Linked DNA regions of Longibacter salinarum. The protein of the gene in region 1 interacts with the protein of each later gene in a pairwise test. Links are inferred from orthologs where the notes say so. Each region holds a gene or a part of one and is shown on either strand. Other genes may lie near its edges.

Region 1 (4,561 bases):
AAAGTCGACTCGCTCTGGGGATACATCGACCGCTCGGGGGATCTCGCCATCAAGCCGGCCTTTCCCCGCGCCTGGGATTTCCGGAATGGACTCGCCCGCGTCGAACTCCGGTCTGGACATCTCGCATACATCGACACCAGCGGCGCCACCGTTTGGCCATAGGTAAGGGGCGGAGAGCTTCGCTCCGAACGGTAGCCTGTGCGCCGCACGAAAACCGGGTGCCATCACGTTGAACGAGTGCCATCCCCCCGGACCGTTTCCCGGACATCTTCTTATCTCGCTCCTCCAGTTTTCCAACCTATGCCCGAACCACGCATCCTCTGGGCCGACGACGAGATCGATCTGTTGCGCCCCCACGTCATGTTTCTGGAAAAGAAAGGCTACGATGTGACGACCGTCGCCAACGGATCCGATGCCGTCGACATGGTGGCAGAAAACGCCTTCGATGTCGTCCTGCTCGACGAGCAAATGCCCGGCATGGACGGCCTGCAGACGCTGGAGGCCATCAAGGACGTGCGCCCCGAGGTGCCGGTCGTCATGGTGACGAAGAGCGAGGAGGAAAAATTGATGGAGGAGGCCCTCGGGGGACAGATCAGTGACTACCTGACGAAGCCGGTCAACCCGAGCCAGATCCTGCTCACGATCAAGCGCCTCCTCGAACGCCGACAACTGCAGCAGGAGTCGGTCTCGCAGCGCTACCTGCAATCCTTCGGCGAGATCTCGCAGGCCCTGCACCAGCCGATGGAGCACGCCGACTGGACAGCGCTGTACCAGAAGCTCGTCCGGTACGACATGGAACTGTCCGGCGACGACGGCGCCCGAGAGATCTTCCGAGACCAGTTCCAGGATGCGAACCGATCCTTCGGTCAGTTCATTGAGGACAACTACTTCGACTGGATTGCCAGTGTCGACTCGGATCCAGATATGCAGCGCCCCCCTCTCTCCCACGAGCTCGTGCCGGAGTTCGTGCTTCCAGAGGTGCGAGCCGGTGAGCGGCCCGTCATCTTCTTCGTGATCGATTGCATGCGCTACGATCAGTGGCTCGAGTTTGAGCCGCTTCTGCGCACCGACTTTTCCATTCAGACGGACTTTCACTACAGCATTCTCCCCACGGCGACGCCCTACTCGCGCAACGCGATCTTCAGCGGCCTCCTGCCCCGAGACCTGACGGACCGGTTTCCTCAGGCCTGGGATATGGCCGAGGAAAATGAGCAGAGCCGCAATCAGTACGAGGAAGAGTTTCTGCACGACCAGCTCGACCGGCATCATCTCAACGACCGGAGCCTGCGCTACGACAAGCTGATCGCAACCGAAGACGGACGTAGCTTCGCCGGGAAGGTCACCAACCTGACCCAGCACGACCTGAGTGCCGTCGTCGTAAACTTCGTCGACATCCTCGCGCACAGCCGGTCGGACTCCGACGTTCTGAAGGAGCTTGCCCCGGACGAACCCGCATATCGCTCGCTGACGCGCACATGGTTCGAGCACTCGTGGCTACTAGAAGCCCTCCGGACGCTCGCCGAGCACGACTGCCGCATCATTATCACGACGGATCACGGCGCCATCCGCGCGCTCCGCTCCACCAAAGTCATCGGCGACCGCGAAACGTCGACGGCCCTGCGCTACAAATACGGACGGAACCTGAAGTGCGACGAGGAAGACGCCATATTTATTCGGGACCCGGAGGAGGCCGGCCTTCCCGCGCACTCGATGAACACCAACTACATCATCGCCAAGGAAGACTACTACTTCGTCTATCCAACCAACTTCCACTACTACGAAAACCTGTATCGCGACACGATGCAGCACGGTGGATGCGCGATGGAAGAAATGATCCTGCCCGTCATCACCATGACGCCCCGCGGATAGCGTTCGGGCGTTGACACGTTGATACGTTCGTACGTTAACACGTTTATGCGTTGCGACGTTTGGCGCCACATTACGCAGCCTAAAACGCCACCACATAAACACCTCAACACGTACACACTCTCACACCTCAACACCTCCCCACCTTCATACTTCCACACTTCCATACCTCCAATGGAATCCGCTTTTCCCGTTACCACGCAGTCTGTCGAGGAAACGATGGACCTTGGTGCTGATCTGGCTGCCAGGCTGGATCCGGGCGCCGTTGTAGCGATCGACGGAGATCTCGGGGCGGGGAAGACCCATTTCGTAAAAGGCTTGGCGCGCGGGTTGGGATATTCCGAGCGGGAGGTTCGCAGTCCAACCTTTACCATCGTACAGGTACACGAAGGCGGATCGATGCCTCTCTACCATTTCGACGCGTACCGCGTGGGCTCGCCTGAGGAGTTTGTCGACCTGGGCTTCGAAGAGTACGTCTACGGCGAGGGCGTCACGGTGGTGGAGTGGCCGCGTCGCGTGGAGGATCTGCTGCCGGACGATACGATCTGGCTTCGCCTGGAGCACATCTCGGCGGAGGAGCGTCGAATTTCTAAGGGCCGGTGACGCAGGTCGGCACCTCGTAGAAATAGAAAAGCCAGCCGACAGGGCTGGCTTTTTCGTTGGATCAAACCGGTCACCGAACCTTCATCATCCGACTTTTTGAAGTAGGTCCTGGATGCGCGCCAGTACCATCTGTATCGCGACGTGGTTGTGGCCGCCGCGCGGAATGATGATATCCGCCTTGCGCTTCGACGGCTCGACGAACTCGATGTGCATCGGGCGAACCGTTCGTTCATACTGCCGGAGCACCCCGTCAATTGCGCGCCCCCGCTCTTGGATGTCGCGACGGATGCGCCGCATGAGCCGGATATCGTCGGCCGTGTCGACGTAGATCTTGATGTCCATCACCTCCTCCAGATCCGGCTCCGCGAGGACAAGAATGCCCTCGATTATGACGACCGGGCGCGGCTGTATCGTCTCCGTTTCGTCCTTCCGGCTGTGCGTGGTGAAGTCGTAGATTGGCTTCTCCACCGCTGACCCATCCACGAGTTGGTCGAGATGCTCGCGCATCAGCCCGGTCTCGAGCGCATCGGGATGGTCGAAATTGAAGCGCTCTCGCTTTTCCGGCGGATGCCCCGAAAGATCCTGGTAGTAGGCATCGTGATCCAGAACCGCGATCTGGTCCGAGCCGAATGCATCCGTGATGCGGCGTAAAACGGTGGTCTTACCCGAGCCAGATCCACCGGCGATTCCAATAATGACGGGCGATCGCATGAGCGAGCTTATCGTGCAGCAGAGAACAGAGGAATGAATCGAGACGGTGGCACGCGGTTAGCTCGTCGCCATCACCAGATTCCAGGTCTTCGTTTCGTCGTCAAATGTGGACGCCTTCTCGTCCCATTCGAAGTCGTCTGGATGCTCCCACTCTCGAAGATCTTCGAGGTCCTCTGCGGTCTCGCGTACGATGAAGTTTACGAGCTGGCCGCGCTGCACCTCCAGATCCGGTCCCGTGACCTCTTCGCCATCCTCCAGGAACGTTACCTCGACGCGCGCCTCGTACGTATGCTCATCCGTCCAGGCGGAGCGATTCACCTCAGGCAGCAGATCCCAGACCCATCGGCCCTCCAGGCTCTCGTTCAGTAGAGGACTGATATGCGGGCGCCAGTAATCTTTCACCGGACCGATCTCGCCAAAGTCGACATCCATTCCGAGGCGGTAGTTCGGAATGAGATCATCGGGACGCAGAAGCCCGAACAGACCCGAGATGATGACGCCATTCTCCAGCAGCCGTCGCTGGGCACCGGTCGGGAGATTGGCAAAGTCCATGGCTGCATACATGATGCCCGGGCTATATCGATCGAGCGCGGACATCAGCGGAGCATCGTAGATCTCCGAATTGACCTCAATAAACTGCTCAAGCTCATAGCCTTCCAGGTCAAAGGTCTCCGAGGCAAGGTCCTCATCCTGGATGACCTTTTGCAGATCGTCAATCAGAGCCCGGCGCTCGGGGTTGAGCTCGTCGAAATAATTAAACGTGCCCGAGGTCCGGTAATCGAACATGTCAGGTGCAAAGGGATTCCCCCCGGGCTGCTTGGTAGTGGCCGGGGCGAGCAGGACGGTAAGATTGGGCATGTAGGAGAGGCGCGTTCAGTGGAAAATGGGGCGTCGGGTCCAGGACAGACCCGAACAAGAAGCGGATCCGGATAACGCAGAGGGCGCGGGGACGCGTCGACCGGGCAACAGCAGAGTAGCGTGACAGGAGCGGTACCGCAAATATATCGATAGCACAGGCGAACGCGTCAGGCCGGAGTCCGACCCTTCACCCGTCCTTTGCGGCGTGCTACCGGTACCTGATACCGATTCGAGAATAGCGATCGCTGGTGCCACTCTCGACGGCAGATCGCTACTCCGATTCGGATGATGACCGGGACGCTGAACTTTGCTTGCGGAGCTCTTCGAGGAGAGCGTCGATGTCATCGCGGATGTGGTCGGCCTGGGCCTGCGCGTCTGCAACCATGGCGTCGCGATTTCGGCGGGCTTCGCTGACGGTGCTGGATCCGGTGTAGCGCCGAATCACATCACCTGCTTCTTTTGCCGCCCGTTGAATTTGATAGGCGATACGACGTCGGGCATCGGGTCCGCGCTTGGGGGCGAA
Region 2 (3,795 bases), on another replicon or contig:
CGGCTTCCGTCTGTCCAGGACGCTCCTCTTCTCCCATCTACGGTTTTCTCGATGGTTACCTACTTCCGTTCCCTGTTGTCCGGATTGCTCGTATTGTTCGTCGCGGTCTTGCCCGTCCAAGCGCAAACGGACTCGACACTACTTCAAGAGGTTCAAACCCGATACGAGTCCATTGACGGGATCAAGGCACAGTTCGTGCAGACGATCGAGTCCGAGTTTTCGTCAACTCGTCGTACCGAGGGTACGCTTTACCTCGCTGGCTCCAAATACCGTGTCGAAACGCCTCAGCAAACCTTTGTCACCGACGGCGGGACGACGTGGATTTACTCCCCGAGCCAGAAGCAGGTCGTGGTGAATACGCCGTCGGGCGATGGTTCGGATCTTACCCCAGAAACGTTCTTCACGAACTACGCCGCGCGCTACAGCGTCGAAACCTCACGTGACACATCGGCGAACGGTATCTCGTACAAGGTCCTTGACCTGAAACCTACCGACCCCGCCGCATCGTTTGACGACGTGATTCTGTGGGTTAACCCATCGAATCTCGTGATCGAACGCCTTCGGGTTCGTGATGCGAACAAAAATGTGATTACGATTCGCCTGGACGATATCGAGGTGAATCCGGGGCTCTCGGAAACCACCTTCCAGTTTGATCCTCCCGAAGACGTGGAGGTCGTGGATCTCCGCTCCTCGTAGCCCCTCCCGATCGTCCGTCCGCCTCTTTCTCGCCCAGTCTCTCTCGATCCGTGACGCGTCGTTTTCGTCGCCGCCTGCTTCAGGTTGGCAGTTTTGTTCTTGCCGCCGGTCTCCTCTATCTCGCGTTTCGAGGCATTGACGTCGACACCATCACGCGGGCGTTCCGGCAAGCCAACTACCGGTGGGTACCGGTTCTCGTCGTGCTTGTGATCGTAGCCAACTGGATGCGCGCCTGGCGCTGGCAGGTACTGCTGGAGGCGCTCCCGAGTGAAACCGCCCGTTCCGACACGGAGCGTCCGCCCGAACCGAAATTGTCGGATTCGTTCGCGTCCGTCATGATCGGGTACATGGTCAACTACGCGGCGCCGCGCATGGGTGAATTTGCTCGAACGGCAAATATGTCCACGCAGTCAAGGCTTCGCTTCAGCTCCGTCTTCGGCACCGTCGTGGTCGAACGCGTGTTCGACACCGCGGTGCTTGGATTTGCCATTCTTAGCTCGGGCATTCTCCTCATCGACCGTATGCCCGTCGTGCGCCAGACGTTCGTCGACCCCGTCCTCGCCCGCCTGGAGGCGTTACCGGCCCTTTCACTTGCACTCTGGATTCTCGCCGGCATTGCCGTCGTCGCAGGTATCGCCGGCCTCCTCTGGCGCCTATTCCAAAACGAGCAGTCGGCGTTGCGTCAGATGTGGACCAGTACGCTGCAGCCTGCACTGGTGTCCTTCAAGGACGGCTTCATGACGCTTCGCCGCTCCCCTCGTAGGTGGACGATCGTCTGGACGACAATCGGGATGTGGGGAGGTTATCTACTGATGGCGTACATCCCCTTTCGCATGCTTGGCCTCGCGGGTCCATACGACATCAGCCTGGTCGACGCCTGGATTTTGATGGCCATTGGGTCGCTCGGCCTTCTCGTGCCGTCCCCCGGGGGCATCGGCTCGTACCACTATGTGACGATCCAGGCGCTCGTTCTGCTGTACAGCATGCCCGAGGGCTCATCCGCCTCGTACGCGGTCCTGACGCACGCGGCGCAGCTCGTATTCTACACCATCGCCGGACTGCTCGCTCTCGTGCACCAGGGTGGCAGCTTCACCCGGCTATTTCAACAGAGGCCCTCAGATGTAGACGCATCGGCATCCGAAGAAGAAACGTCACCGATAAACGGCGAACGCGACTGCGTTTCTGGAGCCGGCAATACCTCTCAACTCTCGGCCGCATCCGTTACGAAAGGCGCGGACGAGCGGCTGTGAGCAGGAAGATGCCCGCGGCCACGGACACGTTGAGGCTCTCCGCCGGGCCCCGCATCGGAATCGACGCCAGCTCGTCGCATGCCGCAGCGACATCGGAAGCCAACCCTTCTCCCTCGCTTCCGAGCACAACGGCCATTGCGCGGTCGAAGTCCACATCCCACACGGTCGTCTCGGACGTACCCTCCGCACCGCAGACCCAGTAGCCTCGCTCCTTGAGTTGCTGCAGGACCGTCGGGAGGTTCGCCGCCCGAGCGATCGGAATCCGCGTGGCCGTACCCGCGCTGGCCTTGATCGCAGCAGCGTTGAGCGGGGCCATCGAAGACTGAGGAACGATGACGCCGTCCACGCCCGCGGCAACGGCACTGCGCAAGATCGCGCCGAAGTTTCGTGTGTCGGTGACGCGATCAATCACCAGAAGGAGGGGCTTCCGATCCTGAACGTCCGCCCACGTCGGCGCAACCTCCGTCAGCAAGTCATGAACAGAGGAGTACGTGATGGGGCTCGCGATCGCGACAACGCCCTGGTGCACCGCTCCCTGTGACTCATGGTTGAGACGTGCCTCCGGTACGTACTGCACGGGCACGCCACGCTCCTTCGCCGCGCTCCGAATGGCTCCGATCGCTTCGCCGGACGCGCCCTGCGCCAGCATGACTTTTTCGATTCCCTGATCGGCTCGCTCCAGCGCTTCCCGAACGGGATTGCGCCCAATGATGGTAGAGGTGTCGGCGTCGGCCATGGAGCGTCGGATCAAGTGAATAGCAGGTACAAGGACGAGAGTTGCATTGACGGAGACACGGTCTAGTTTCCCGTCGGGACGGAATTGTAAGTGAAGTGAACACCACGCCTCGCACCAACGTCCGTTATAAATCGATTCATATCAGCATTGGTACCCGGGAAAACCTGGCATATGCGACTCATCGGTTGAACTTAACACCGTTAAGCACTACCATAACGCGTCCAGACCGGTGGGTTCTCATCGACCTTTACCATCGACGCCTGGTCTACTGATCCAATCGCGGTAGCGCTTTCAAGGGCACCGCGTCGACCTTCTCTCGTCTGCGTCCTTCCCAAACTCCCCTGCGGCCATGAGCCGATCCATGAATGGCGTTTCCGGCGCCGGCTCCCGTACTCCCGTACTGATTGACGGATGCCGTATCCCCTTCCAGCGGGCCGGCACAGCATATACCGACCTGATGGCCTACGACATGGGCCGAATGGCACTCAAAGGACTGTTGATGCGGACCGGCGTCGACAAGGATGTCGTCGACCGCATCGTGATGGGCTGCGTCATTCAGGATGTGGAAACGAGCAACGTGGCTCGCGAAGCCGCCCTCGGCGCCGGCTTTCCGAAGCATATTCCCGCGTTCACCGTGACGATGGCCTGTATCTCAAGCAATCAGGCCGTGACCAGCGGCGTCGACCTGATCCGCGGCGGACTCGCCGATACGATCATTGCCGGGGGCACAGAAACCATGTCGGACCCGCCGATCCGCGTCAAGCGAAGCGTCCGGAAGCGGCTGTTCGAAGCCCGCAAGGCGAAAGGACCCGGCGACTACCTCGACCTGGTGAAAGGGCTCGGACCGTCGGACCTCGTCCCAGAGGCGCCGTCTATTGCAGAGTTCTCAACCGGCGAGGTGATGGGAGAGAGTGCCGATAAGCTTGCGGCCATGTTCGGCGTCAGTCGGGAAGATCAGGACGAATACGCTCTCCTCTCCCACCATCGAGCGGCCGCCGCTCAGGAGGACGGTCGACTCGCCAAAGAGCTGGTCCCGGCCACAGTCCCTCCGGATTTCGACGTGGTCGCCCACGACAACGTCGTGCGGCCCAATACGACGCTCGAAAAGCTGGA

The links. The genes of interacting proteins can lie anywhere in the genome.
Region 2: the proteins of tsaE (region 1) and rlmB interact in binary tests that used the Escherichia coli proteins (3 or more experiments, as listed by UniProt). The link is inferred for Longibacter salinarum from one-to-one orthologs.

The regions. Positions count from the first base shown.
Region 1 is NZ_PDEQ01000005.1:64,954-69,514, forward strand. What follows is about bases 796-3,754. They hold tsaE (tRNA (adenosine(37)-N6)-threonylcarbamoyltransferase complex ATPase subunit type 1 TsaE), read left to right. Parts: upstream 796-2,040; coding sequence 2,041-2,469; downstream 2,470-3,754. Other genes in these bases: porX (T9SS response regulator signal transducer PorX), read left to right, coding at 796-1,869; udk (uridine kinase), read right to left, coding at 2,554-3,180; CRI94_RS10430 (YaaA family protein), read right to left, coding at 3,238-3,754. In the rest of the region: CRI94_RS10410 (WG repeat-containing protein), read left to right, coding at 1-162; more of porX, read left to right, coding at 301-795; more of CRI94_RS10430, read right to left, coding at 3,755-4,038; CRI94_RS10435 (YtxH domain-containing protein), read right to left, coding at 4,310-4,561. UniProt on the Escherichia coli protein: Required for the formation of a threonylcarbamoyl group on adenosine at position 37 (t(6)A37) in tRNAs that read codons beginning with adenine.
Region 2 is NZ_PDEQ01000001.1:701,184-704,978, forward strand. Bases 801-3,795 are described here. They hold rlmB (23S rRNA (guanosine(2251)-2'-O)-methyltransferase RlmB), read right to left. Parts: upstream 2,683-3,795; coding sequence 1,918-2,682; downstream 801-1,917. Other genes in these bases: CRI94_RS02840 (lysylphosphatidylglycerol synthase transmembrane domain-containing protein), read left to right, coding at 801-1,946; CRI94_RS02850 (acetyl-CoA C-acyltransferase), read left to right, coding at 3,032-3,795. Outside these bases: outer membrane lipoprotein periplasmic chaperone LolA1, read left to right, coding at 52-696; more of CRI94_RS02840, read left to right, coding at 747-800. UniProt on the Escherichia coli protein: Specifically methylates the ribose of guanosine 2251 in 23S rRNA.